Regions from separate parts of the Streptomyces sp. NPDC007929 genome, predicted to be linked through region 3. Evidence: riboswitches for the same ligand, from Rfam matches in the RefSeq annotation. Region 3 holds a riboswitch; each other region holds the start of a gene.

Region 1 (9,369 bases), on a different contig from region 3:
CCGGACGGCCCGGCACGCAGCCCGGGTCTCGGCAGCCGTCCCGAGCGGCCGCCCGAGTCACCCGATTGGATCTGCGACACTGGTACGGCCATGCCTAAGCCCGGAGAACTCACTTTCGTCGCCCCCCGCGGAGCCAAGAAGCCGCCGCGGCATCTTGCCGATCTCACTCCTGCCGAGCGCAAGGAGGCCGTCGCCGCTGTCGGGGAGAAGCCGTTTCGTGCCAAGCAGCTCTCGCAGCACTACTTCGCGCGGTACGCGCACGATCCGGAGCAGTGGACGGACATTCCGGCCGGTGTCCGGGGGAAGCTGCGGGAGGCGTTGCTGCCCGAGCTGATGACCGTCGTGCGGCATCTGTCGACCGACCAGGGGACCACCCGCAAGACGCTGTGGCGGCTGTTCGACGGGACGCTCGTCGAGTCGGTGCTGATGCGCTACCCGGACCGGGTGACCATGTGCATCAGTTCGCAGGCCGGGTGCGGGATGAACTGCCCGTTCTGTGCCACTGGGCAGGCGGGGCTGGACCGGAACCTGTCCACCGCCGAGATCGTGCACCAGATCGTGGACGGCATGCGGGCGCTGCGGGACGGGGAAGTGCCCGGAGGCCCGGCGCGGCTCAGCAACATTGTCTTCATGGGCATGGGCGAGCCGCTCGCCAACTACAACCGGGTCGCCGGTGCCATCCGGCGGCTGACCGACCCTGAGCCCGACGGGGTGGGCCTGTCGCAGCGCGGCATCACCGTCTCGACGGTCGGGCTCGTCCCGGCCATCCACCGGTTCTCCGACGAGGGCTTCAAGTGCCGCCTCGCCATCTCGCTGCACGCCCCCGACGACGAGCTGCGCGACACCCTCGTGCCGGTGAACACCCGCTGGAAGGTCCGCGAGGTGCTGGACGCCGGCTTCGAGTACAGCGCCAAGTCGGGGCGGCGGCTGTCCATCGAGTACGCGCTGATCCGCGACATCAACGACCAGGCCTGGCGCGGTGACCGGCTCGGCCGGATGCTCAAGGGCAGGCCCGTGCACGTCAACCTCATCCCGCTGAACCCGACGCCCGGGTCGAAGTGGACCGCCTCCCGGCCCGAGGACGAGAAGGCGTTCGTGGAGGCCATCGCCGCCCATGGTGTGCCGGTGACGATCCGGGACACCCGTGGTCAGGAGATTGACGGGGCGTGTGGTCAGCTCGCCGCCACCGAACGGTAGTCTGACCGTCGTAAGCACATCTGCATAAGCGACACCTGCACCATCCACACCTGCATATTCCGACAGGGGAGCGCCACAGCGCTGAGAGTGCGGCACACGGCCGCAGACCCTCCGAACCTGGCCCAGGTCATTCTGGGTAGGGAGATCGGTCACCACTCGAGCTGTTGCGCCCTGCCCGGGACCACGGAAGTCCCGGGCAGGGCCGCGTCTTCTCCTGGTCACTCCAGGAGGAATCCAGTGAGCATCAACGCAAAGCGGCTGACGGCTGTCGTCGTCGGGCTCGGCCTGGCCGGCACGCTCGCCGCGTGCGGATCGTCCGACGGCGGTCAGGGGTCCGGCGACTCCAAGACCGTGACGCTCGTCAGCCACGACTCGTGGGCCGTCTCCAAGGACGTCATCGCGGCCTTCGAGAAGCAGTCCGGCTACAAGGTCGACATCCTGAAGGACGGCGACGCCGGGCAGGCCGTGAACAAGGCCATCCTGACCAAGGGCAACCCGCAGGGCGACGTCTTCTTCGGCGTCGACAACACCCTGCTCTCGCGGGCGCTCGACAACGGGCTGTTCCAGCCGTACGAGCCGAAGGGCTCCGACCGGATCGAGGCCGAGTACCGCGTCGACCAGGACAAGCACCGGGTCACGCCCATCGACACCGGCGACATCTGCGTCAACTACGACAAGAAGTACTTCGCCGACCACGATCTGGAGCCGCCGAAGAGCTTCGACGACCTGGTCGAGCCCCAGTACAAGAACCTGCTGGTGACGGAGAACGCCTCTTCCTCCTCGCCCGGCCTCGGCTTCCTGCTCGGCACCGCCGCGAAGTACGGCGACGACGGCTGGGAGACCTACTGGAAGAAGCTCAAGGCCAACGGCGTGAAGGTCGTCGACGGCTGGGAGCAGGCCTACAACGAGGAGTTCTCCGGCTCGGCCGGCGGCAAGAAGGCCAAGGGCGACCGGCCGCTCGTCGTGTCGTACGCCTCCTCGCCGCCCGCCGAGGTCGTCTTCGCCGACCCGAGGCCCAGCACGGCGCCGACCGGTGTCGCCGAGGGCACCTGCTTCCGGCAGGTGGAGTACGCGGGGCTGCTCGCCAACGCCGAGAACAGCAAGGGCGGCAAGGCCCTCCTCGACTTCCTCATCAGTAAGAAGTTCCAGGAGGACATGCCGCTCAACATGTTCGTGTACCCGGTGACCGAGGGCGCCCAGGTCCCGCCGGAGTTCGTGAAGTACGGCCCGCAGGCGAAGGACCCCCAGACCATGGACCCGGCGAAGATCGCCGACCACCGTGACCAGTGGGTCAAGTCGTGGACCTCACTCGTACTGAAGTAGCCGCCCGGCGGCGCGGCGCGGCGGCGCGGTTCGGCCTGCTCGCCGCGCCCGTCGCGTTCTTCGCGGTCTTCTTCGCCTACCCCGTCGCCGCGATCGTCGCGCGCGGCCTGAAGACCGACGGCACCTGGCACCTCGGCCGGATCGGGGAGGTGCTCGCCCAGTCCGACGTCCGGCACGTGCTGTGGTTCACCACCTGGCAGGCGCTCGTCTCCACCGCGCTCACGCTGCTCGTCGCGCTCCCCGGCGCATACGTCTTCGCGCGCTTCGACTTCCCGGGCAAGCAGGTCCTGCGGGCGGTCGTCACCGTCCCCTTCGTACTGCCGACGGTCGTCGTCGGTACGGCGTTCCTCGCGCTGGTCGGCCGGGGCGGGCTGCTCGACGAGCTGTGGGGCGTACGCCTTGACACCACGGTGTGGGCGATCCTGCTGGCGCACGTCTTCTTCAACTACGCGGTCGTCGTGCGGACCGTCGGCGGGCTCTGGGCGCAGCTCGACCCGCGGCAGGAGGAGGCCGCACGGATGCTCGGGGCGTCCCGGCTGAAGGCCTGGCGGCAGGTCACCCTGCCCGCACTCGCCCCGGCCGTGGCCGCCGCCGCGCTCATGGTCTTCCTGTTCACCTTCACCAGCTTCGGGGTCGTGCAGATCCTCGGCGGGCCCACCTTCTCCACCCTGGAGGTGGAGATCTACCGGCAGACCTCGGAGATCTTCGACCTGTCGACCGCGGCCGTGCTGACACTGATCCAGTTCGTCGCGGTGGGTGCGATCCTCGCCGTGCACGCCTGGACCGTGCGACGCCGGGAGAGCGCGCTGCGACTGGTGGACGCGTCCGTGACCGCACGCCGGCCGCGTGGAGCGGGGCAGTGGGCGCTGCTCGGCGGGGTGCTCGCCACCGTCGCCGTACTGCTGGTGCTGCCGCTGGCCGTGCTGGTGCAGCGGTCCCTCGGCGCGCCGGACTTGGGCTACTACCGGGCGCTGACCAGCGAGGACGGGGGAATGTTCCTGGTCCCGCCGATCGAGGCGATCGGCAACTCCCTGTCGTACGCCGTCGTCGCCACGCTCATCTCCGTGCTGATCGGCGCGCTCGCCGCGGTCGCGCTCACCCGCCGGGACGCCGGGCGGTTCGTGCGCGGCTTCGACGCCCTGCTGATGCTGCCGCTCGGGGTGTCCGCGGTGACCGTCGGCTTCGGGTTCCTGATCTCCCTGGACGAACCGCCGCTGGACCTCAGGTCCTCGTGGATCCTGGTGCCGCTCGCGCAGGCGCTGGTCGGTGTGCCGTTCGTCGTACGGACCATGCTGCCGGTGCTGCGGGCGGTGGACGTGCGGCTGCGGGAGGCGGCCTCGGTGCTCGGGGCCTCGCCCTGGCGGGTGTGGCGGGAGGTGGACCTGCCCATGATGCGGCGGGCGCTGCTGATCGCCGCCGGGTTCGCCTTCGCCGTGTCCCTCGGGGAGTTCGGGGCGACGGTGTTCATCGCACGGCCCGACCGCCCGACGCTGCCGGTGGCCGTGGCCCGGCTGCTCGGTCGGCCCGGAGACCTCAACTACGGCCAGGCGATGGCTCTTTCGACGATTCTGATGGTGGTGTGCGCCGTGGCGCTGCTGGTGCTGGAGAGGCTCCGCACGGACCGGACGGGGGAGTTCTGATGCTGCTGGCACTGCGGGACGCGACGGTCCGCTTCGGCGGCCGGGCCGTGCTGGACGCCGTCGATCTGGAGGTCGCCGAGCACGAGATCGTGTGCGTGCTCGGGCCCAGCGGCAGCGGCAAGTCGACCCTGCTGCGGGCGGTGGCCGGGCTGCAACCCCTGGACGCCGGGCGGGTGCTGCTCGACGGGCGCGACCAGGCGGGCCTGCCGGCGCACCGGCGCGGGGTCGGGCTGATGTTCCAGGACCATCAGCTGTTCCCGCAGCGGGACGTGGGCGGCAACGTGGCCTTCGGGTTGCGGATGCACGGCGAGCCGAAGCGCCGGCAGGCCGAGCGGGTACGGGAGTTGCTGGACCTCGTGGGGCTGCCGGGCGCGGAACGCCGGGCCGTGGCCGCGCTGTCGGGCGGGGAGCAGCAACGGGTGGCACTGGCCCGGGCCCTCGCGCCGAGCCCCCGGCTGCTGATGCTGGACGAGCCGCTCGGTCAGCTCGACCGGTCGCTGCGGGAACGGCTGGTGGTCGAACTGAAGGAACTGTTCGGACGGTTGGGCACGACCGTGCTCGCCGTGACGCACGACCAGGGGGAGGCCTTCGCGCTGGCCGACCGGGTCGTGGTGATGCGGGAGGGGCGGATCGCCCAGTCCGGTACGCCCCTTGAGGTGTGGCAGCGGCCCGCCGACGCGTTTGTCGCCCGCTTCCTCGGCTTCGAGAACGTCGTCGAGGCGACGGTCGGTGCTGAAGCCGCGGACACGCCATGGGGCAAGGTCCCGGTGCCGGACGGCGCCCCGCAGGGCACCCGGACCCTGCTGGTGCGGCCCGCAGGAGTGCGCCTGGTGCCCGTTGGCACGGGCCTGCGCTGCACCGTGGCCGCGCGCACCTTCCGGGGCACCCATGTCGCCGTGCACCTCCAGCCCTCCGACGCGCCGCGTCTGGAGGCGGCCTGCGCGCTGCGGGACGCGCCGGAGAGCGGGGACGAGGTCGGCGTGGAGTTCGACGCGGCAGAAATCGTGGTGCTCGGCTGATCGTCCGCAGCCTAGGGTGCGAGGCATGACGCTACTCGAACACCACCGCTACTGCGACGAAATCGACCACCAGACCGCCCTGTTGCGGCAGGTGGTGACCTCGGGAGCGGACCTGTCCGCCGCCGTGCCGACCTGCCCCGACTGGTCGCTGGAGGATCTGGTCCGGCATACCGGCGCCGCGCTGCGCTGGGCGGAGCTGATGGTGCGCACCCGGGCGGAGGAGGAGGTGCCCGAGGAGCGGGTGCCGGGCGCGGCCGGTCCCGAGGCCGTCGGTGACGCCGCCGCACTGGACGCCTGGCTGAAGGAGACGGGCGAGCAGATCGTCGCCACGCTGCGGGAGGCCGGACCGGACGCGAAGGTATGGGGCTGGGCCGGGATTCAGAGCTCCGGGTTCTGGGCCCGCCGGATGACGCACGAGATCACCGTGCACCGCGCCGACGCCGCCCTCGCCGCCGGGCTGCCCTACGCGGTCGCGCCCGAGGTCGCCGCCGACGCGATCGACGAGTGGCTCCAGATAGTGGAGTACGTGCAGCGGACGGAGCCGCAGGACGTGGTGGGGGAGCTGGTCGGCACGGGCAGCAGCATCCATCTGCACGCCACCGACACCGAGTCCGCTCTGCACGCCGAGTGGATCGTCGAGCTCACCGAGGACGGTGTCCGCTGGCGACGGGGCCATGAGAAGGCCACCGTCGCCCTGCGCGGGCCGCTCACCTCCGTGCTGCTGGCGTTCTACCGCCGGCTGCCGCTGGACGCGCCGGAGCTGGAGGTGCTGGGCGAGCGGGAGCTGCTGGAGTTCTGGCTGGAGCGGGCGACCTTCGGGTGAGCCGGGCCGCGGCCCGCGTTCCCTCGTGCGGAACGTGGGCCCGCCCCCCCCGTACGGGACGTGGGCCCGCCCCCCCCCGTGCAGGACGCGGGCCCGCACCCTCGTACGGCACATGGCCCGCCCCCTGGTGAGGGACGGGCCACGGTACAGACGGTCGTCCGGGTGTGCGCGGGGGTCAGCTGTCGCTGTTGGCCCCGCGACGGCGCATGCCGAAGAACACCGCGCCACCGCCGACGACGACCAGGGCCGCCGCGATGCCGGCGATGAGGCCGGTGTTGGAGTTGGCACCGGTCTCGGCGAGGTTGGAGTCACCGGCCGGGGCGGGCACGTTGCCCGCCGGCGAGGTGCTCTGGCTCTCCGACGGCTCCGGAGCGGGGGTCTCGGTCTCCTCCGCCGGCTTGGACGGGGAGGCCGACGGGGTGGTCGGCGTGGCCGGGGGAGTCGAAGCCGGGGGCTCCTCCTCCTTCTTGCAGGCCGTGGCCGGGGTGACGAGGTTCGGCTTGATGTCCTCGTCCACGTAGCGAGCGGCCTTGACGTGGATGCGGTACTCGGCGTTCGGCTTCCAGTCGTCGGCGAAGGTGATGGTGGTGCCTTCGCGCGAGCCCTTGACGACCTGCGTGCCGACCTTCTTCGCGTCGGCGCCGTTGTTCTGCAGGTACACGGTGACCGTGGCCGGGATGCCGGCGGGGTCGACGTCGGTGACGGTGATGACGCCCTTGTCGCCATCGCACTTCGCCTCGGCGGAGAACTCGCTGATGTCGCAGGCGAACGAGGTGCCCGCGGCGCCGAGCGCGAGCGCGGCCGAGGCGGAGACGACACCGAGGACGCGCACGGCGCGTGAGCGGCGGGATACGGACAGAACTGCCACGTTTGTCCTTTACAGGATTGCTAAAGCGGGGGGCTGAGGCAGTGTTGACTGAGTATCAGCACTACCGGGAGACTCACAGGTCTATAAGCGCCGCATAAGTAGTGTCAACGCATATGCAGGTTGCAAGCACTTGCTTTGCCTTCTTATTAACCGCCGAGACGTTTCAAGGCCGCCGGCGCCTCCTCGATCCGGTCCACCAGCGCGATCCGGGCCTCCATCGAGCGCCCCGCGGCCAGCGACCGCAGCAGCGGCCAGGCGGGCAGCTTCTCCGTCCAGTGCGCGCGGTTCACCAGCACCATCGGCGTGGGCTCGCCGCGCGACTCGTAGTAGTTCGGCGTGGCGTTGTCGAAGATCTCCTGCAACGTCCCAGCGGCGCCCGGCAGGAACACCACGCCCGCGTCGGACCTGGCCAGCAGGCCGTCCTCGCGGGTGGCGTTGGCGAAGTACTTGGCGATGTGGGAGGCGAAGGCGTTCGGCGGCTCGTGGCCGTAGAACCAGGTCGGGATGCCCACCGAGTCGCCGCCCCGGGGCCAGCGGGCCCGGATCTCGAAGGCCGCCGAGGCCCACTCGGTGATCGACGGGGTGAAGTGCGGCGCCTTGCCGAGGAGTTCGAGCGACTCGCTGAGCATCTCGTCGCCGAAGGGGGCGGCGTACGCGCCGAGGTTGGCCGCCTCCATGGCGCCCGGACCGCCACCGGTGGCGACCGTGAACCCGGCGCGGGCCAGTTCCCGGCCGAGCCGTGCGGCACCGGCGTACTCCTCGGTGCCGCGGGCCATCGCGTGGCCGCCCATGACGCCCACGACCCGGGCGCCGGTCAGGAGTTCGTCGAGCGCGTCCGAGACGGAGTCGTCGTGGACCGAGCGCAGCATGGACGCGTGGATGTCGCGGTCGGCCTTGGTGCGCTGGAACCAGGCGTAGGCGAGGGCGTCGGGCGTGGCCTCGTAACCGTCGGCCAGTGACGCGAACAGTTCGTCCGGGGAGTACAGCAGGCCGCGGTACGGGTCGAAGGGCAGGCCCGGGACCGGCGGGAAGACCAGGGCGCCGTCGGCCCGGACCTTCGTGTCCGCGTCCTCGCGCATCGCGCAGCCGAGGAAGACCGCGCCCGCGGTGTCCGTGGTGAGCAGCTCGCGCGTACGGTCCGTCAGGTCGACGGCCTGGACGCGGTGTCCGGCGAGGGTGCCGCGCGCCGAGACGGTGGCGTCGAACTCCTCGAGGGTCTCTATCTCACGGTCGTCGTGGTGGGCCGCATGGGCGGGCATCGTCTGCACCCGCCCATGCTGGCACAGCCACCGTCAGCCCTGGACGGCCGCGGGGTCCATCCACACGACCTCGAAGGTGTGGCCGTCCAGGTCGTCGAAGGCGCGGCCGTACATGAACCCGTGGTCCTGGGTCTCGCCGGAGACGGAACCGCCCGCCGCGACCGCCTTCTCGACCAGTTCGTCGACCTTCTCGCGGCTCTCGGCGCTCAGCGCGATCAGCACCTCGCTGTTCTTCCTCGAGTCCACGACCTCCTTCTTCGTGAACTGGAGGTACTTCTCCTTGGTGTGCACCATGACCACGATGGTCTCGCTGATCACCACCGAGGCGGTCGTGTCGTCGCTGAACTGCTCGTTGATCGTGAAGCCCAGCTCCGTGAAGAACTTCTTCGAGGCGCCCAGGTCGCCGGTGCACAGGTTCACGAAGATCATCTGCTGGTACATGCGAGGTCTCTCCCATCAAGTCCGTGTCGTTACGCGGGGATAGACCGGGGGCCGGTCGGAAACTCATCGCCGTACGGAGAGTTTTTTCGTACGGGTTTTCCAGCGGGGTGAGGGTCGGCGGGGGCGCGGCTCAGCGGGCCAAGGGCAGCGCCGCCAGTTCGGCGACCGTCAGGGTGAGCGGGCCGAACAGGGCGAGCAGTGCGACGGCGCGCAGCGCGGCGGCGCTGCGCAGCATCGTGGCGGGGGCGCCGAGGCGCAACAGCGCGGCCGTGGTGGCGGCGCGGGCCTGCCGGGCCTCGACGGCGGCCGTGAGGAGCGTGGCCGTGGTGCAGCCGGTCACGAGGAGCACGCCGAGGGTGGTGAGCGGGCCGAGCGAGAGCCCGTCCGGGGCGTGCAGCAGTGCCATGGCCCACGCGGCGGACAGCACCGCGCAGACGACCCCCAGGGGGCGTCCGATGCGGACGGACTCCGCCATGAGGATGCGGCCGGCCAGGAGCCGCAGGGCGCCGGGGCGGGCCGACTGCAGCAGTCGTCCGCACAGGTGGGTCAGGCCGGGACCGGCCAGGGCCAGACCGACGACGGCGAGCGCCCAGCCCGCCATCACGCCCGGGGAGGCGCCGGAGAACGAGAGGTCGGGGGGTGTCGGGGAGGTACGGCTCGTGTAGCTCTCCACGGCCAGGCCCGCGGCCAGCACGGTGATCCCCCAGGGGAGACCGGAGGGGGCGACGATGGTGTCCGGCAGCGCCGCGTCGGGCGCCGGGGAGCCGTCGGGCCCGCCGGACTCCGTCTCACCCGGGCC
Region 2 (9,369 bases), on a different contig from region 3:
GCCACCGGGCCGCGCCGGGAGCCCGGGCGGCGGCGGGCCGGCGGGGGCGGCGGGGACGCGAAGCGGCTGGTGCGGTTGAGCGCGGCCCCGGAGACCTCGTCGTCCTCATGGACCGGCAGCGGGCGCGGGGTGGTCAGGGCGCGCGGGATCACCGTCGTCCGGTCGTCGCCGTTGTCGTGGTCCACCGCGAGCGCCTGCGGCGGCATCGCGTCGAGCTGGTCCTCGCTCAGCCGGCCGCGTCCGTCACGGACCTGCGCGAGCAGCGCCACCGCGTCGTACGGGCGGACGGCCGGGGTACGGGCCGTCGCCGAGGCCACCATCTCGTCCAGCTCGTACGCCATGCCGGGCACGGCGGCGGAGGGCGGGGGCACGTCCTCGTGCAGGTGCTTGTAGAGGATCACGGCGGGGGAGTCCCCGTCGTGCGGCTTGTCGCCGGTCAGCATCTCGTACAGCATCACGCCGCAGGCGTACACGTCGACGCGAGGGTCGGCGGTGCCGTCCTCTATCTGCTCCGGGGCGAGGTACGACACGGTGCCGAGGACGGTGCCGGTGGTGTTCGTCACCGTGTCCACGGCGCGGACCAGCCCGAAGTCGGCGACCTTCACCCGGCCGTCGTCCCCTATCAGGACGTTCTCGGGCTTCATGTCCCGGTGCACGAACCCGGCGCGGTGCGCGGCGCCCAGCGCGGCCAGCACCGGCTCCAGGATGTCCAGGGCGGCCCGCGGCTGAAGGGCCCCGCGCTCGCGCAGCACGTCCCGCAGGGTGCAGCCCGCGACGTACTCCATCGCCAGATACACGTACGAGCCGTCGGTGCCCTGGTCGAAGACCTGCACCACGTTCGGGTGGGCCAGCCGGGCCACCGACTTCGCCTCGCGGATGAACCGCTCGACGAACGAGGCGTCGACGGCGAGCGAGGGGTGCATCACCTTGAGCGCGAGGACCCGGTCGAGCCGGGTGTCCACGGCCCGGTAGACCGTGGCCATCCCGCCGACCGCGATCCGCGCGTCGATGCGGTACCGGCCGTCGAGCACCTGCCCGACCAAGGGGTCCTGAAGGGTCGTGTCCACGCAGGCGAGTGTACGAGCCGACACCGACAGCTCTCCCGCCCCGCCCGTTTTCGGGGCGCGACTGCAGCCGACCTGTGACGTGTGGCCCCGGCTGCGGGCATGCGTGCCGTCAGGGCGGCACCCGTCCCGAGGAGACCTCGCTACGCCGGGCTGCGAAACGCCCCGCCCCCGCACATGCGCGGGTCACTGAAAGGCCGGCCGCTCCGGATCGAGCACGGCCATCCCCTCACCCGGCGAGGACGCCTGCGCGAAGTGCCGCCGGGGAATTCGCCCAGCGCGATACGCCAGCCGTCCCGCCTCTACCCCGTTCCTCATCGCGGCGGCCATCAGCACCGGCTCCTGCGCCCGCGTCACCGCCGAGGCGAGCATCACACCCGCGCACCCCAGCTCCATCGCCAGCGCCGCGTCCGAGGCCGTACCCGCGCCCGCGTCCAGGATCACCGGCACGCGCGCGTGCTCCACGATCAGCTGGAAGTTGTGCGGGTTGCGGATGCCGAGCCCGGAGCCGATCGGGGAGCCGAGCGGCATGATCGCCGCGCAGCCCACGTCCTCCAGCTTCCGGGCCAGCACCGGATCGTCGTTGGTGTACGGCAGCACCGTGAACCCGTCGTCGACCAGGCTCTCGGCCGCCTCCAGCGTCTCGATCGGGTCCGGCAGCAGCGTGCGCTCGTCTGCGATGACCTCCAGCTTGACCAGGTCGGTGCCGAGCGCCTCGCGTGCCAGCCGGGCCGTGAGGACGGCCTCGCCCGCGGTGAAGCAGCCCGCCGTGTTGGGCAGCACCCGGATGCCCAGCCGGTCCAGGACGGACAGCACCGAGCCGTGCACCGAGGCGTTCACCCGGCGCATCGCGACGGTCGTCAGCTCCGTCCCCGAGGCGACGAGCGACCGCTCCAGGACATCGAGGCTGGGCGCCCCGCCCGTGCCCATGATGAGCCGGGAGCTGAACGACGTACCACCGAGGACGAACGGATCGTCGGCCATGGTCAGCCTCCTTGGACGGCGGTGAGGACTTCCACGCGGTCTCCCTCGGACAGGGGCGTGGCGGACCACCGGGTGCGTGGCACCACGGTTTCGTTGAGGGCGGCGGCCACCCCCGAGGGCGAGGCGGTGAGCGACCTCACGACGGTGTCGAGAGCCGTTCCGGGCGAGACGTCCCGGGGCTCCCCGTTGACGGAGATGTTCATGCGGGCTGCTCCGAGAGTGCGGTGGCGGGACTGAAGCGCTTCGGCGTGAAGGGGCGCGCCTCCTCGGGGAGTTCACCCGTCGCGAGGGCGTGCGCCATGGCGTCGCCGGTCACGGGCGTGAGCAGGACGCCGTTGCGGTAGTGGCCGGTGGCCAGCAGCAGCCCCTCCAGGCCGGTGGGGCCGAGCAGCGGCGCGTTGTCGGGGGATCCGGGCCGCAGCCCGGCCCGGGTCTCGGTGAGCGGCAGCTCGGTGATGCCCGGGACCAGTTCGTGCGCGTCCCGCAGCAGTTCGTAGACGCCGCCCGCGGTCACGGTGGTGTCCCAGCCCTGCTCCTCGCTGGTCGCCCCGACGACGAGTTCGCCGTTCGCGCGGGGCACCAGGTAGACGTGGCTGCCGCGCACCACCGCGCGCACGGTCCGGCTCAGGAACGGCCCGTGCCGCCGCGGCATGGTCAGCCTCAGGACCTGCCCCTTCACCGGCCGCACGGGAGGCAGCACGTCCCGCGGGACGCCCGCGAGCCGCCCGCTGAGACTGCCCCCGGCCAGCACCACCTGCCCGGCGGCCGTCGCGGTCCCGTCGGCCAGGACGACACCGGCGGCCCGGTCCCGGGAGACGGTCAGCCGGTCCGCCCACGTCCGGTGGAAGACCACGCCCGCCCGCTCGCACGCGGTGACCAGCGCTCCGGCCAGCCGCCGCGGGTCGATCTGGTGATCGCCGTCGACTCGCAGCCCGCCGCGCACGCCCGGCGCGAGCATCGGCTCCAGGCGCCGGCACTCGCGCCCCGACAGCCACTGCGACTCCAGCCCCGAGCGCTGTTGCAGGGCGTGCAGTTCACGCAGGTGGGCCCGGTCGTCGGCGTCCAGGGCCACGGCGACCGTGCCGCAGCGGCGGTAACCGAGGTCCTGCCCGGTCAGTTCGCTGAGCTCGGCGGCGAAGTCCGGGTAGCGGCGGGCCGAGGCGAGGTTCAGGCCGAGCAGGGTCTGCTCGCCGTAGTGCAGTTCCGTGACGGCGGCCAGCATGCCGGCCGCCACCTGTGCGGCTCCGCCGCCGGGCTCGGGGTCGACGACGGCGGTGGCGAGACCGCGCTGCGCGGACCGCCACGCCGTGACGAGGCCGATGATCCCGCCCCCGACGACCAGGACGTCTGACGGTGCGGACATGGATGTGGACGTACGCGACATGGGCGTCCAGCCCCTCCCTTCGCCGGCATGACCCGGATCAGGTTCGTACGGTCGGAGGCCGCCAGCCTCCCTCTCAGCCCGGTGCGTCCGGGCTCCCGCGAGTGCTTTACGTTGGCCACCCTAGCCCGATGCCGTATCCCGCAGTAAGGGAGCCTCCGTCCATGGCCCGATCCCTCGACGGTCTCGTCCTCGCCCCGGTCGCCGACCAGGCACCCGGTCAGGTGGGCACCCGCACCCGGTTCACCTACCACGAGCGGCAGGGCGAGATCTGGGCCGAGTACACGGGCGGCGACGTCGTGCGCGGGCACCTCGTGGGTACCCGGGAGGGTGACCGGCTGGACTTCCGGTACGTCCAGCTCAAGCGGGACGGGACCACCTCCTCGGGGCACTGCGTCTCGACGGTCGTGGAACTGCCCGACGGGCGGGTGCGGCTGGAGGAGACCTGGGAGTGGGAGTCCCAGCGAGGCAAGGGCACGAGCGTTGTGGAGCAGGTCACGGCGCATGAGCACTGACTGACCATTCGTCAGGTGTCTATGGTGATCAGGTGAGCGAGCAGACGCAGCAACCAGGTCCGTCCGCGCCGCGGCGCGTCGTCGTGGCGGGCGCGGGCATGGCCGGGGTGCAGACCGCCGTCGCCCTGCGCGAACAGGGCTTCGCCGGGGACCTGGTCCTGATCGGCGCCGAACCCCACCAGCCGTACGACCGGCCCCCGTTGTCCAAGGCCGTTCTGCTCGGCAAGTCCGAGGGCTCCGCCTTCGACATCGACTTCGAGGCCCTCGGCATCGAACTGCGGCTCGGCTGCGAGGTGCTGGGCCTGCGCCCCGCCGACCACGAGCTCGACACCGAGGACGGGCCCGTGCCCTACGACGTCCTGGTCGTCGCGACCGGCGCCGAACCGATCCGGCTGCCGGGCGCGGAGGGCGTGCCCGGCGTGCATCTGCTGCGCACCCTGGACGACGCCGAGCGGCTGCGGCCGGTGCTGGCCCGGCGGCACGACATCGTGGTCGTCGGCGCGGGCTGGATCGGCGCGGAGTTCGCCACGGCCGCGCGTGAGGCGGGCTGCGCGGTGACCGTCGTCGAGGCCGCCGAACGGCCGCTCGCCGGGGCACTGCCCGCCGAGGTCGCCGCCCCGATGGCCGACTGGTACGCCGACGCCGGCGCGGTCCTGCGGACACACGCGCGCGTGGAGCGAGTCGAGCCCGGTGCCGTGCTCCTCGACGACGGCACGCGGCTGCCCGCGGACGCCGTCGTCGTCGGCATCGGCGCCCGCCCCGCCACGGCCTGGCTGGTCGGCTCCGGGGTCGAGCTCGGCGCCCACGGCGAGATCGTCGCCGACGAGCATCTGCGCTCCAGCGCCGCGGACGTCTACGCGGTCGGCGACTGCGCCTCCTTCCCCTCCGGGCGCTACGGCGAGCGCCTGCTGGTCCACCACTGGGACAACGCCCTCCAGGGGCCGCGCGCGGTGGCCCTGAACATCGTCGGCCGGGCCGCGGGGGAGACCCCGGCGGTGTACGACCCGGTGCCGTACTTCTGGTCCGAGCAGTTCGGCCGGTTCGTCCAGTACGCCGGGCACCACGCGCACGCCGACACGACCCTGTGGCGGGGCGACCCCTCCGGACCGGCCTGGACGGTGTGCTGGCTGCGTGGGGAGCGGCTGGTCGCGCTGCTGGCGGTCGGCCGGCCCCGGGACCTGGCGCAGGGCCGCCGCCTGATCGAGTCGGGCGTCCCGATGAACCCGGTGCTGCTGAGGGACCCGGCCAGACCTCTGAAAGCGGCCACGGCATAGGCGCCCGACTTCCGACTGTCAGTGGTAAATGGCAGGCTGGTTTCCGTGACCGAGATTGACGCAAAGATCGATGCTCTCGTCCCCGCCTGGCTCACCCTCCCCGACATCGCCGAACAGTTCGGCGTCGAGGTGACGCGTGTGCGGCAGCTGGTCAAGGACGGCCAGCTCATCGCCGTACGCCGAGGTGAGAACCGCGCGCTGCACGTCCCCGCCGCCTTCATCGACGGGGACAAGGTGGTCAAGGGCCTGTCCGGGACCCTGACGCTCCTGCGGGACGACGGCTTCACGGACGAAGAGATGCTGGAGTGGCTCTTCACCCCGGACGACAGCCTGCCCGGCACCCCCGCGCAGGCCCTCAGCGAGAACCGCGGCACGGAGGTGAAGCGCCGCGCCCAGGCGCTCGCGGTCTGACCCGGCCGCGACGGGAGAAGCGTCCGGTGCCGTGTCGGCGGGGCCGGACCTGAACAACCGCCGACGGGGGCCGTGACCCGGTGGGTCACGGCCCGGGTGGCTCGCGCGCGGTGTGGCCCGGGGGCTGGCGTAGGGTGCCCGAGGTGTCCACGACGGACGGGGCGCTGCGTCGCCACCGCCGCCGACGCTCCGGCGCCCACCGCTGACGCTCGTGTGCCGCTCGCCCGGTGGGCGGTCGCTCCCGCGGGCGTCCGCGAGCCGCCCGTCCGGCGATCGGGTGCTCCAGCGCTCAGGAGCCGCCCGGCCCGGCAGACCAGTGCTCCGGAGCCGGGGAGCCGCCCGCCCGGCAGCCACGGCCTCCGGACCGGGATCCGCCGGTCCGCGGGCACATCCGCACCGGCATCCGAACCCGCACCAGTACCCGTATCCGATCCCCGCACCAGTACCGACCCCGCACCCTCTCCTGCACGCCACCGCCACCGCCACCGAACCCTGGGGGACACGCATGACCGGCACCGCAGCCGTCGCCGCCACCGCACGGGCCCAGCTCGCCGACGCCCGGGTCTACCTCTGCACCGACGCGCGCAAGCGGCAGGGCGACCTCGGGGAGTTCCTCGACGCCGCGCTGTCCGGCGGCGTCGACATCGTGCAGCTGCGGGACAAGGGCATGGAGGCCGGTGAGGAGCTGGAGCACCTGGCCGTCTTCGCCGACGCCTGTGCCCGGCACGGCAAGCTGCTCGCGGTCAACGACCGGGCGGACGTCGCCCACGCCGCCGGTGCCGACGTCCTGCACCTCGGCCAGGGCGACCTCCCGGTCCCCGCGGCCCGCGCGATCCTCGGCGATGACGTCCTGATCGGCCGCTCCACCCACGCCGAGTCCGAGGCCGCCGCGGCCGCCGTCCAGCAGGGCGTGGACTACTTCTGCACCGGCCCGTGCTGGCCGACCCCCACCAAGCCCGGCCGCCACGCCCCCGGCCTGGACCTCGTCCGCCACACCGCGGGGCTCGGCACCGACCGCCCCTGGTTCGCCATCGGCGGCATCGACCTCGGCACCCTCGACCAGGTCCTGGAAGCGGGCGCCCGGCGGGTGGTCGTCGTACGGGCGATCACGGAGGCCGACGACCCGGGCGCCGCGGCGGCCGAGTTCGCGAAGCGGCTGCGGGGGGCGTAGCGAGGACGGTTTGTCCAAAGGATGGACAACAAGGGGACAATTCGGGCAAAAATCGGTCCCCGGTTGGGGGACCGACCACCCCTGGCTAACCTGCCGGTATGGCCCTCGGCACCGCATCCATCAGGTCGGACCACGCCCGCACCGTCCGCGACATGCTCGCGGCCGGCAAAACGACGTACTCGTTCGAGTTCTACGCCCCCAAGACCCCGAAGGGCGAGCGGAACCTGTGGAACGCCCTGCGCCGGGTCGAGGCCGTGGCGCCCGACTTCGTCTCCGTCACCTACGGCGCGGGCGGTTCCACCCGCGCGGGCACGGTCAAGGCGACCGAGGCGATCGCCTCCGACACCACCCTCACCCCGATCGCCCACCTCACCGCGGTCGACCACTCGGTGGCCGACCTGCGCAACATCATCGGGCAGTACGCCGACGCGGGGATCCGCAACATGCTCGCCCTGCGCGGCGACCCGCCCGGCGACCCGATGGGCGACTGGGTGCCGCACCCCAGGGGCCTGGCCTACGCCGCCGAACTCGTCGAGCTGATCAAGGCCTCCGGCGACTTCTGCGTGGGCGTCGCCGCCTTCCCGGCGATGCACCCGCGTTCCGCCGACTGGGACGCCGACGTGCGCCACTTCGTCGACAAGTGCCGGGCGGGCGCGGACTACGCCATCACGCAGATGTTCTTCCAGCCGGAGGACTACCTCCGGCTGCGCGACCGGGTCTCGGCCGCCGGCTGCGACACCCCGATCATTCCCGAGGTCATGCCGATCGCGAGCGTGAAGACGCTGGAGCGGATCGGCTCGCTCACCAACGCAGCCTTCCCGCCCGCCCTGAAAGAGCGGATCCTCACAGCAAAAGACGATCCGGCCGCTGTACGCTCCATCGGTATCGAGTTCGCCACGGAGTTCTGTGCGCGGCTGCTCGCCGAGGGCGTGCCAGGCCTGCACTTCATCACGCTCAACAACTCCACCGCGACACTCGAGATCTACGAGAACCTGGGCCTGCACCACTCACCGCAGGCCTAGACCGTTCGCACCGGTATACGACACACTGCGTAACGGCCACTGGGAGAGGGGCGTACATGGGCTGGGCGGTCCTCTACATCGCGTTCGGCATCGTCGCGCTGTGGCTGCTGGGCGAGGTGCTGCTGCAGTACAAGGCGCGGCTGCGCTGGCGCCTGCTGGCCTTCGTCGGGTTCCTCGGTGTCGTCGTCGGTGTCCTGATTCCGTCGGTCGTCGTGATCGGGCTGGGCGCGGCCGCCTTCGCGGTCGGGCAGACGTACGTCACCCTGTCGTTCCGCAGCGGCTTCGCGTCCGGCTGGGCGATGAACGCGCCCGCGCTGGGCGGCGGCAAGGGCCGCCGCGGTGAGCGGGGCCGCCAGGAACCGACCCTCGAGGTCTCCGGCCTGGAGGCCGAGGGCGGCTACGACGACGGGGCCGCCGACGCCTACCGCCGCGACCCCACCGCCTACGGCCAGGACGACGACTACGACCGCGACGACGTCTTCACCCCCGCCCGCCCCGCCCACGACCCGACGGCCGCCGAGACCACGGCCGTCTACGAGCCGCAGCCCATGCCCGAGGACACCGGCTCCTACGGTGTCTACGGCAACGGCTACCAGGACGCGGGCCAGCAGCCCCAGGACCAGTACGCGGCCCAGACGGCCGACCAGTCGTACTCCTACGACTACTCCGGCTACGGCCAGCAGCAGGGCTACGACGCCACGGGCCAGCAGCAGTACGCCGCCTACTCCGACCCGTACATCGGCTCGTCGAACTACGGCCAGGGCTCCTACGACACCACCTACGGTGACCAGCAGTACTACGGCCAGCAGGGCTACACCCAGGACCAGTACACCGGCACCTACACCGGCGAGACCCCGCCCGGCGGGGTGTGGGTCCCGCAGCAGCGCAACACCGACGAGTACGGGCAGGAACTGCCGCCGGAGCAGCCCTACCCCTACCAGGGCGGACAGCAGCCGCAGGGGAACGGCTTCGACGAGCAGTACCGTTTCTGAAGCCTGATCCCGGCCGGGGCAGCGCGCTCACTGCGAGCCGCGGAACTCCGGCCCCTCCACGATCAGCCCCGCCACCAGCGCGCCCGACATGCCCGCGTGCGGCAGTCCGCCGCCGGGGTGGGCCCAGCCGCCCACGGTGAACAGACCGTGCACCCGCGTGCTGTTGGACGGGTGCAGCAGCCGCCCGCCGCCCGCCGCAAGGGCCGGCACGGGCACCGCCCCGCCCTCCGCGCCCGTCGCGTCCGCGATGTCGGCCGGGGTGCGCACCTCGTGCCACAGCAGACGGTCCCGCAGGCCGGGGAAGGCCCGCTCGGCCACGGTGATCACCTGGTCGGCGAGGTCGTCGCCGGGCCGGTCGGGCCGGGCGGGCACCACCGTGGTCAGGGCGACCGACTCGTGGTCCCGCGGGGCGAGTCCGGGGTCGTCGGGCCGCAGCACCGTGACCGTGGGGTGCGCGTCCCGCGCCGCCGTGCCGAAGAGGGCGTCCAGCTCCGCGGCACGGTCGCGCGCGTGCACCACCGTGCGGTGCGCCGTGCCCTCGGGGCGGGCCCCGCG
Region 3 (9,369 bases):
TTCGCTCGCCGATTTCGACGCGCATCTCGACGAGGCGCTGGACCGCATCCTCGCCGAGCAGGGCGCTGGTTGAGACATGAGCCCGGCGGCGCGGTGGAGTAACGCTTCACCGGATGCCGCCGAGCTGTGCAGGAACGCTTCTTCCTGCGATCTTCGTATGACCGGGCGATCTTCTCGCGAGCCGGGCGGCGAAGGACGGGGGCGCCTCCCTCGGCTCAGGGACATCAGCGCTTGCGGCGTCGGCCCCTCCCGGCGCGCGCGGGGGCGGCAGCGGCCTCCACCGCCGGTCCCGTGCCGGGGCGGTCGGCGGAGACCATCAGGGCCGCCAGAGCCGTCGTGACCGGCACCGAGGCGACCAGGCCGATCGAGCCGACCAGCGTGCGCACGATCTCCTCCGCGACCAGTTCGCTGTTGGCGACCGTCCCCACGCTGCTCTGCGCGATCGAGAACAGCAGCAGCAGCGGCAGGGCGGCACCCGCGTAGGCGAGGACGAGAGTGTTCACGACCGAGGCGATGTGGTCGCGGCCGATCCGGATGCCCGCGCGGTAGAGCCCGCGCCAGCCCATCGAGGGGTTGGCCTCGTGCAGCTCCCAGACCGCAGAGGTCTGGGTGACCGTCACGTCGTCGAGCACGCCCAGCGAGCCGATGATGACGCCGGCGAGCAGCAGACCGCTCATGTCGATCGTCGGATAGAGGCCGTGGATCAGACCGGTGTTGTCGTCGGTGTTGCCGGTCAGGGCAGCCCAGTCGATGAACACCGAGCCGAGAATGCCGATCAGCAGCAGCGAGATCAGGGTGCCCAGTACGGCCACCGATGTCCGGGCGGACAGGCCGTGGCACAGGTACAGCGCGATGAGCATGATGGCGCTGGCCCCCACCACGGCCACGACCAGCGGGTTCGAACCCTGGAGGATCGCGGGGAGGATGAAGAAGTTCAGCACCATGAAACTGATCGCCAGCGCGACCAGTGCCATGACACCCCGCAGCCGTCCGACGACCACGACGGCGATCGCGAAGATACCGGCCAGCAGCCCCATGGGCAGACGGCGGTTGATGTCGGTGACCGAGTACTGCAGGTCCTTCGGCGCCGAGGGCTCGTAGGCGACCACGACCTCCTGGCCCTCGCTCAGCTGGCGGGACTGGTCGGGCTGGACGATCTCGGTGAACGTACGGCCCTTGTCATCGCCGCTGTCGACCCGGATCGTCGCGCGCTTGCAGTCGCCCTTCTCCTGCTGCACCGCGGAGGAACCCTCGGCGGTGGAGGTGTCGCCGGTCGGCGGGACGCCCGAAGCGCCGGCCTCCTTGCAGCTCACCTCGACCACCTTGGTGACCGTGGCGTCCTGAGTCTGCCGGTCGAATCCGACGCCGGTGCGCTCGTGCGACGGAGCGCCACCCGGCCACAGCACGGCCAGACCGACCAGGACCGCCGCGGCGAACGGGATCAGGATCGCCGCGATGACCTTGCGCAGATGCCGGGAGACGGGCGCGGCCGGACCGTGGTTGTGGCTGTGGGAGTGCCCGTGCCCACCGCCCGGGGCGGGACCAGGGCCGTGACCGCGTCCGCCGCCCCCACCGTGTCCGTCGCCGCCGCCGCCCCCGCCGTGCCCGTGTCCGTCGTCCCCGCCGTGCCCGTAACCGCCGCCCCCACCGTGCCCGTCTGCGGGGCCGCCAAAGCCACCGTGACCACCGGTAGGACCGGCACCCTGGCCGCCGCCGAAGTCCGGCCCGTACGCACCACCGGAGCCGGAGCCGGAGCCGGAGCCGGAGCCGGAGCCCGGGCCGAGGCCCGCGTCACGCCCGTACCCGAGCCCGGGGCGCTGCCCCGCGGTCGGCCCGTGCCCGGCCGGGGCGGCGAAATCGCGGCCGTCACCAGGGCCGCCGTCACGGCCGTCACCACGGCCGCCGTCACGGCCGCCACCAGGGCCGCCGTCACGGCCGTCAGGATGGCCGCCACCACGGCCGTTGCCGTTTCCGGCGCCGGATCCGCGGGGCGGTTCGGGCGGTGGGTAGGGGGGACGCTGCGTCGTGGTCACCGCCCGATCATCGCAAGAACGAGGGGGGCCCTCTGTTCACCGCGCCAGAATTGCCGCTAGCGTGGTGGCACCTTTTGTACACGCGGGAGCTCGGAGCACCGGGCTGAGAGGGCGCTGACCTCCGTCCCAGCGATGTTTCACATGAAACATCGCCGGATTCGAGTGATGTTTCACACGAGACGTCGCCGGACGGACACCGCTGCGTCGACCGCCGAACCTGTTACCGGGTAATGCCGGCGTAGGGAGTAGGTCTCATGACCAGCAAGGACGCACGCACGCCTGCCTCCGTTCAGGACGAGAAGTCCGAGGAGGCCGGGAAGTCCATCGGCTGGCACAAGGCGTATGTCGAGGGCACCCGCCCCGACCTGCGCGTGCCGGTCCGTCAGGTGCACCTCACCAACGGCCAATCGGTCACGCTGTACGACACGTCGGGCCCGTACACCGATCCGCTCGTCGACACCGACGTCCGCAGGGGCCTGCCGCCGCTGCGCGAGAACTGGATCATCGCCCGCGGCGACACCGAGGAGTACGCGGGCCGCCCCGTCCGCCCCGAGGACGACGGCATCAAGCACACCTCACCCCGGGGCGGCCTCCGCAACCTGGACGCGGTCTTCCCCGGCCGGCCGCGTCAGCCGCGCCGCGGCAGGAACGGCGAGGCGGTCACGCAGCTCGCGTACGCCCGCCGCGGCGAGATCACGCCCGAGATGGAGTACGTCGCCATCCGGGAGGACGTGGCGCCGGAGGTCGTGCGGGACGAGATCGCCGCGGGCCGGGCCGTGCTGCCGGCCAACGTCAACCACCCGGAGATCGAGCCGATGATCATCGGCAAGCGGTTCCTGGTGAAGGTCAACGCCAACATCGGCAACTCGGCGGTGACGTCCTCCATCGAGGAGGAGGTCGAGAAGATGACCTGGGCGACCCGCTGGGGCGCCGACACGGTCATGGACCTGTCCACCGGACGCAACATCCACACCACGCGCGAGTGGGTGCTGCGCAATTCCCCCGTCCCCATCGGCACGGTGCCGCTCTACCAGGCCCTGGAGAAGGTCGACGGTCGGGCGGAGGAGCTGACCTGGGAGATCTACAAGGACACGGTCATCGAACAGGCCGAGCAGGGCGTGGACTACATGACGGTCCACGCAGGTGTGCGCCTGGCGTACGTGCCGCTGACGGCGAACCGCAAGACCGGCATCGTCTCCCGCGGCGGCTCGATCATGGCCGCGTGGTGCCTCGCGCACCACAAGGAGTCGTTCCTGTACGAGAACTTCGAGGAGCTCTGCGAGATCCTCGCCGCCTACGACGTCACCTACTCGCTCGGGGACGGCCTGCGGCCGGGATCGATCGCGGACGCCAACGACGAGGCGCAGTTCGCGGAACTGCGCACCCTCGGGGAACTCAACCGGATCGCGAAGCGTTTTAACGTACAGACCATGATCGAGGGCCCGGGCCACGTCCCGATGCACAAGATCAAGGAGAACATCGACCTTCAGCAGGAGATCTGCGATGAAGCTCCGTTCTATACGCTCGGCCCGCTGACCACCGACGTCGCCCCGGCGTACGACCACATCACCTCCGGCATCGGTGCCGCGATGATCGCCTGGTGGGGCACGGCGATGCTCTGCTACGTCACGCCCAAGGAGCACCTGGGCCTGCCGAACCGCGACGACGTCAAGACCGGCGTCATCACCTACAAGATCGCCGCCCACGCCGCCGACCTCGCCAAGGGACACCCAGGTGCGCAGGAGTGGGACGACGCGCTGTCCGACGCCCGTTTCGAGTTCCGGTGGGAAGACCAGTTCAACCTGGCCCTCGACCCGGACACGGCACGGGAGTTCCACGACGAGACCCTGCCCGCGGAGCCGGCCAAGACGGCTCACTTCTGCTCGATGTGCGGTCCCAAGTTCTGCAGCATGAAGATCTCGCAGGACATCCGTCGTGAACACGGCGGCACACGGACCGAGATCGAGGAGGGCATGGCCCAGAAGTCGAAGGAGTTCGCGGCGAGCGGGAACCGGGTCTATCTGCCGCTGGCGGATTAGCCGGAGCCGTGTGGGACGGCCCACGGCTCGTGCAGTCGTGGGCCGTTCTGTCCGCCCGTAGGGCACGAATCTGCCTACGTGCTCAACGGCGGTCCTAGCGCGAGCTGAGGAACTCGATTGTCCGCTGGGTCAGGAGCTTGGCGGCCTCCGGGTCGTGGGACGGCAGCGAAGTGTCGGCGAACAGGTGCTGGTCTCCGGGGTACAGGAACATCTCCGCGTCAGCACAGTCAGAGACGAGCGCGCGGGCAGCGTCGATGTCCTCAGCGAACAACGGATCAGCTTCCTTCGCATGCACCTGCACCGGAACACTGTCAGGCCATGGCGCGCCGAACTCCGAGACGGGGATGCAGGCGTGGAACAGGAGCGCGCCCCGCGCGCCCGCCCGCGTCTGCGCAAGCTTCTGGGCGGGCAGCGCCCCGAGTGAGAAGCCGACGTAAACGACGTTCTGCGGCAGGTGCTCGGCCGCACGGACGCCGCGCTCGGTGATCTCGGCGAAGCCGATCTGCTCGACGTAGCCCATGCCCTCCTCAAGGGAGCCGAACGTTCGCCCATCGAAGAAATCGGGCGTGTGGACGGTGTGGCCGGCCGCGCGGAGTTCGTCGGCGAATGCGGCGACTCCGGGTGTCAGCCCCTGCGAGTGATGGAACAGTACGACCTCTGCCATGTCCGAACCCCTTGGTTGTGGATAGCGAATGATCGTCGGAGCAGCCGCCGCCGATGAGGTACGCCGCAGCCCAGACGTCCCAGCGGTACAGAGCGTCGTGCACCTCATCGAACCGTTCGACGTACTCAAGGATTTCCTGCGGAGGGTGACCGGCGAGTAGTTCCACCAGGGCCTCGTCGAACGGCACGCCAGAGATGGCGGCCGACGAACGCGCGGACTCGATGATGTTCCAGAACCGGTCAGTGTTCATGGTGGTGCACTGTGCCATCCGCGTACGACAACGAGACGGCGCGACTCCGGCCTGGACTCGTCCAGTCTGAAGATCTCGCAGGACATCCGCCGTGAACACGGCGGCACACGGACCGAGATCGAGGAGGGCATGGCCCTGAAGTCGAAGGAGTTCGCGGCGAGCGGGAGCCGCGTGTACCTGCCCATCGCGGATTGACCCATCGCGGACTGATCCGCCCGCGCACAGGCCCGGGGGCCTTTGGTCCCCGGCCTGTGGGGCCCTGGGCCCTTTACTCCGGCTGGTGCTCCGGCCCGCCGAAGTCCGGGCTGCTGTAGTCCGGGCTGCTGAAGCTGGGGCGCGAGCCGCGGTCGCCCTCGTCCGGGCTGGTGAACCCCGGGCGGTCGTAGCCGAGGTGGGGCATGCGGCTGACCGGTGTCGACGACGGCGTGTGGTGCAGCGCGGCGGCCGCGCCGGGATCGGTGAGAGCCTCCCGCAGGAAGGGCAGGATGCCGCGCTCCAGCAGGGCCTCGTGCCAGGCCTCCTTGGCCATGGCCAGCTCGCCCCGCAGTTCGCCGTTCGACCCGCCTTCGGCCGTGGGCTTGTTGCGCAGGGCGGTCAGCAGCAGCCCCACGGCGGCGACGAGGATCGCGACCGCGGTCACGGCGCCGAACACCCAGCCCGTGGTGAGCATGGTCCGGGCGAACACCTGCTCGGGGTTGAGCATCCGCAGGATGTAACCGACGAGCAGGAAGATCGCCGCGGCCGTTCCGGCCAGGACGGGTGCGAGCACGGCGACGACGGCTACGGCGCCCGCGCCGGCGGTCTCGGCGACCCCTCCCATGGTCGTGGCGAGCCCCGACGCGCCCGTACCCGGCTCGGAGGACCCGGCTTCCCGCAGGATCGGTGAGCCGGCCGACGCCGGTTGACGCAGTTCGTCGCGGACCTTGACGTAGTGCTGGTACTCGGTCGACGCGGCCGCCGTGATGAGCGCGGTGGCGTTCAGCGCCATGGTGCGCAGCTGTTCGGAGTTGAGGCGCTGTCCTACTGCGGCCAGTTCCGGACGGTGTGGTGCGGAGCGCAGCGCCTCATCGAGGATCCGCTCGTATTCCTGGCGGTCCTCGCTCAGCAGGTGCTGCGGAACGCTGTTCATGTGCATCCCCCGATGCTCCGTAGGGCTTGGGGCTCGGCATGCTGACGAGCCGTCGGGCAGAAACGGAGGGGAGCCTGCTACGGATAAGCCGATGGTAGAGCGGTGACGGTATGCGGTGACAGGGGGTTTACCGAAATTGGCCCTTCACCGGCCCGGTCCTCCGACCGGGAGCACCTGCCCAGTGAACGTTCACGTATCCAGCGGCAGTTGCTGGACCAGCAGCTTTCCGGCCATGGTCACGCCGCCGTCCATGGCGATGGCGAGTCCGTCGGCGTAGACGTGCGGTCCCTCGATCACGGGGTCGCGGTTGTCCTCGTCGTCCTCGGAGCCGACCTCGCCGAGCAGATACGGAATCGGGCTGTGTCCGTGAACGATGCGGGTGCCGCCGTACGTATCGAGCAGGGAGCGCACGGCGTCGGCGCCGCCCTCGTCACGGAAGGAGAAGCGCTTGGTGAACTTGCGGAACAGGTCCCAGACCTCGTCCGCGTCGTTGCGGGTGATGGTCTCGCGGACGGTGTCGTTGACCTCTTCGATGGAGCGGCCGTAGTCGAGGTAGGCGGTGGTGTCGGAGTGGACGAGCAGGTGGCCGTCGACCTCCTCGACGGCGTCCAGGCGGGACATCCACTGCAGGTGGTGGTCCTGGAGGCGGTCCATGTCGGTCTTCTGGCCGCCGTTGAGCAGCCAGGCCGCCTGGAAGGTGGCGGTGCCCGCGCCGGAGTTGACGGGGGTGTCGCCGAACCGCTTCGCGCCCAGCAGCAGCAGCTCGTGGTTGCCCATGAGTGCCTTGCAGTAGCCGCCGGCCGCGGCGGCCTCGGCGGACAGCCGCATCACGAGGTCGATGACGCCGATGCCGTCGGGGCCGCGGTCGGTGAAGTCGCCGAGGAACCACAGCCGGGCGGTGCCCGCGCACCAGTTGCCGGCGGCGTCGAGCAGGCCCTTCTCCTGGAGGGCCGCCACCAGCTGGTCGAGGTAGCCGTGCACGTCGCCCACGACGTACAGCGGGCCCTGTCCGGTGGAGGCCTGCGGGGCGGCGGCGGTCTCGGGGTCCACGGTCACCTGGACAGTGTCACCCCGGTTGACGACGGGAAGGTCGCGCTGGGTCGGCGTGTACCCCTCGGGGTAGGTCTCCTCGGGCGGCGGGGCGACCTCGCCGGGGTGGACGCTGTGGACGTGCGGACCGGCCTCGTGGACGTACGCGGGCACCCGGAAGTCGCGCAACGTCGCCGTCCGCTCCACCTCGGGTCCCTGACCGGCCCCCTGAGTCATCGACCCCTCCACCATCGCGCCGCATTGCACCGCATCGGACTGCCTGGTCGTAGCGGCCCGCGGGTGTCGTGGGCCCATCATAGGAATGCGGATCGCGCCATGTGATGACCCAGGGGTGGTGAATCAGAGCAAGAGTCCAGTTCACCGCGGCTTTCGCCCCGATTGGGCCGGGCTTTGACCACCGTGTGACCGTCCTCGCGTCTCTTCTCTTCGCGAGAACGATCCTTTCTCTCCGGGGGACCGGCCCTGTTTCTCCCCAGGAGTGCGACCTTCCGTCGACCCGGGTGCGGGGCTTACGTCCCCTCGGGTGAACGCGGCGGGCTGACCGTCGTGCGCGGCGGGCGTCGCTGGGACGAGGTGCGCACGATCAGCTCCGTCGGTATCACCTGCTCCACCGGGTGGTCGGAGTCCACTCCCTCGATGGCGTCGATGAGGAGCTGGACCACCGCCGTGCCGATGCGGCGCGGCTTCAGGGAGAGCGTGGTGATGGGCGGCTCGGTGTTGGCGTAGACCGTGGACTCGCTGCAGCAGACCAGCAGCAGGTCCTCGGGGACGCGCAGGCCGTAGCGGCGGGCGGCGGCGAGCAGGTCGGTGCCGTTCGGGTCGAACAGTCCGTAGACCGCGTCGGGCCGGTCGGGGCGGGCGAGGAGCCGGTCGGCGGCGACGGCGCCCGCGCACGGATCGTGCGCCGGGTAGGCCTCGTACACCGGATCCTGGCCGACCCGCTCGCACCAGCGCAGATACGCGGTGGTCGACAGGTGGGTGTACGTGTCCGTGCTGGTGCCGGTGAGCAGGCCGATACGGCGGGCGCCGGCGTCGGCCAGGTGGTCGAGGATGCCGAGGACGGCGGCCTCGTGGTCGTTGTCGACCCAGGCCGTGACCGGCAGCGCGCCGGCCGGGCGGCCGTCGGAGACGACGGGCAGCCCCTGCCGGACGAGTTCGCTGACGACCGGGTCCTGGTCGGAGGGGTCGATGACGACCGTGCCGTCCAGGGCGACGTTCGACCACACGTCGTGGCGGGACGTCGCGGGCAGGATGACGAGGGCGTAGCCGCGGGCGAGCGCGGCGGAGGTGGCGGCTCGCGCCATCTCGGCGAAGTACGCGAACTCCGTGAAGGTGAAAGGTTCATCCCCGTACGTGGTCACGGTCAGGCCGATGAGTCCCGACTTGCCGGTACGGAGGGTCCGGGCCGCGGCCGAGGGCCGGTAGCCCAGCCGGTCGGCGACTTCCCGGACGTGGCGCCGGGTGGCGTCCGGGAGCCGCCCCTTGCCGTTGAGGGCGTCGGAGACGGTCGTGATGGAGACTCCGGCGGCGGCGGCCACGTCTCTGATGCCGGCCCGACCCGGCCGACTGCCTCGTCGTGAGGTTTCCGCGCGGCTCACCTGGTGCTTCCCTGCTGCTGTCATGGCGAGCCGATAGTAGGGCTCATGCGGTGGGGTAGTGCGGACGCATATGCGCGCGTTGACAGGCACGTTTCTGCATGATCATTTAACCTCAATTGCCTGCGGAACAAAGGGTGTTGAGCGCTCTCAAGCCAGTACGTGACTTGTCTGCGCGTGCGGGCCTGCCGAGGGGGCGATGTTGCGAAGAGGTCTCAACTCACCTGCACGGGGGATGCGCGCCACGGCGTGCACCACCGGCGCGTAGATATATGTGCAGCGCGCCCCCGGATTCGTACGCCTTGGTGTGGCGATGCCCCTGATGCCGCTGGGGCGGACGAGGCCGGAGCCGGTCGCTCGGTCGTGGCTATACGCAGCGGCGCTGAATCCTCATAAGGTGAGCAGTATTGGATGTCGGCGGCGGTCATGGGCCGCCGGTCTTCACGAGGAGGACTGCGGTGAGCGAGACGAGCCCCAAGCTGCGCGCCGAGCTGGAGGGGATCCCCACCTACAAGCCGGGCAAGCCCGCCGCGGCAGGTGGGCCGGTGGCCTACAAGCTGTCCTCCAACGAGAACCCGTATCCGCCGCTGCCGGGCGTGCTGGAGAGCG

The links. Region 3 has a riboswitch for thiamine pyrophosphate ahead of thiC (phosphomethylpyrimidine synthase ThiC). Riboswitches for the same ligand answer to the same signal wherever they lie in the genome.
Region 1: it holds a riboswitch for thiamine pyrophosphate, as region 3 does, so the genes downstream of both, ACFZDE_RS26630 (thiamine ABC transporter substrate-binding protein) here and thiC (phosphomethylpyrimidine synthase ThiC) in region 3, are expected to answer to the same signal.
Region 2: it holds a riboswitch for thiamine pyrophosphate, as region 3 does, so the genes downstream of both, thiO (glycine oxidase ThiO) here and thiC (phosphomethylpyrimidine synthase ThiC) in region 3, are expected to answer to the same signal.

Annotation. Positions count from the first base shown of each region.
Region 1 is NZ_JBIBKD010000008.1:117,347-126,715, reverse strand. It holds gene rlmN (23S rRNA (adenine(2503)-C(2))-methyltransferase RlmN) at 91-1,197, shown strand; TPP riboswitch at 1,252-1,358, shown strand; gene ACFZDE_RS26630 (thiamine ABC transporter substrate-binding protein) at 1,435-2,520, shown strand; gene ACFZDE_RS26625 (ABC transporter permease subunit) at 2,496-4,160, shown strand; gene ACFZDE_RS26620 (ATP-binding cassette domain-containing protein) at 4,160-5,179, shown strand; gene ACFZDE_RS26615 (maleylpyruvate isomerase family mycothiol-dependent enzyme) at 5,205-6,002, shown strand; gene ACFZDE_RS26610 (LAETG motif-containing sortase-dependent surface protein) at 6,178-6,870, opposite strand; gene ACFZDE_RS26605 (LOG family protein) at 7,017-8,138, opposite strand; gene ACFZDE_RS26600 (VOC family protein) at 8,163-8,570, opposite strand.
Region 2 is NZ_JBIBKD010000011.1:242,872-252,240, reverse strand. It holds gene pknB (Stk1 family PASTA domain-containing Ser/Thr kinase) at 1-1,067, opposite strand, end outside; gene ACFZDE_RS32615 (thiazole synthase) at 1,251-2,048, opposite strand; gene thiS (sulfur carrier protein ThiS) at 2,051-2,251, opposite strand; gene thiO (glycine oxidase ThiO) at 2,248-3,432, opposite strand; TPP riboswitch at 3,430-3,541, opposite strand; gene ACFZDE_RS32600 (hypothetical protein) at 3,594-3,944, shown strand; gene ACFZDE_RS32595 (FAD-dependent oxidoreductase) at 3,977-5,218, shown strand; gene ACFZDE_RS32590 (Rv2175c family DNA-binding protein) at 5,264-5,629, shown strand; gene thiE (thiamine phosphate synthase) at 6,135-6,800, shown strand; gene metF (methylenetetrahydrofolate reductase [NAD(P)H]) at 6,899-7,822, shown strand; gene ACFZDE_RS32575 (hypothetical protein) at 7,879-8,814, shown strand; gene ACFZDE_RS32570 (FAD-dependent oxidoreductase) at 8,842-9,369, opposite strand, start outside.
Region 3 is NZ_JBIBKD010000005.1:202,514-211,882, reverse strand. It holds gene ACFZDE_RS18430 (SsgA family sporulation/cell division regulator) at 1-73, shown strand, start outside; gene ACFZDE_RS18425 (YibE/F family protein) at 225-2,033, opposite strand; TPP riboswitch at 2,106-2,295, shown strand; gene thiC (phosphomethylpyrimidine synthase ThiC) at 2,288-4,072, shown strand; gene ACFZDE_RS18415 (dienelactone hydrolase family protein) at 4,167-4,700, opposite strand; gene ACFZDE_RS18410 (DUF4240 domain-containing protein) at 4,600-4,986, opposite strand; partial or broken gene ACFZDE_RS18405 (thiamine biosynthesis protein ThiC) at 5,050-5,181, shown strand; gene ACFZDE_RS18400 (hypothetical protein) at 5,255-6,121, opposite strand; gene ACFZDE_RS18395 (metallophosphoesterase) at 6,305-7,396, opposite strand; gene ACFZDE_RS18390 (LacI family DNA-binding transcriptional regulator) at 7,675-8,787, opposite strand; gene hisC (histidinol-phosphate transaminase) at 9,219-9,369, shown strand, end outside.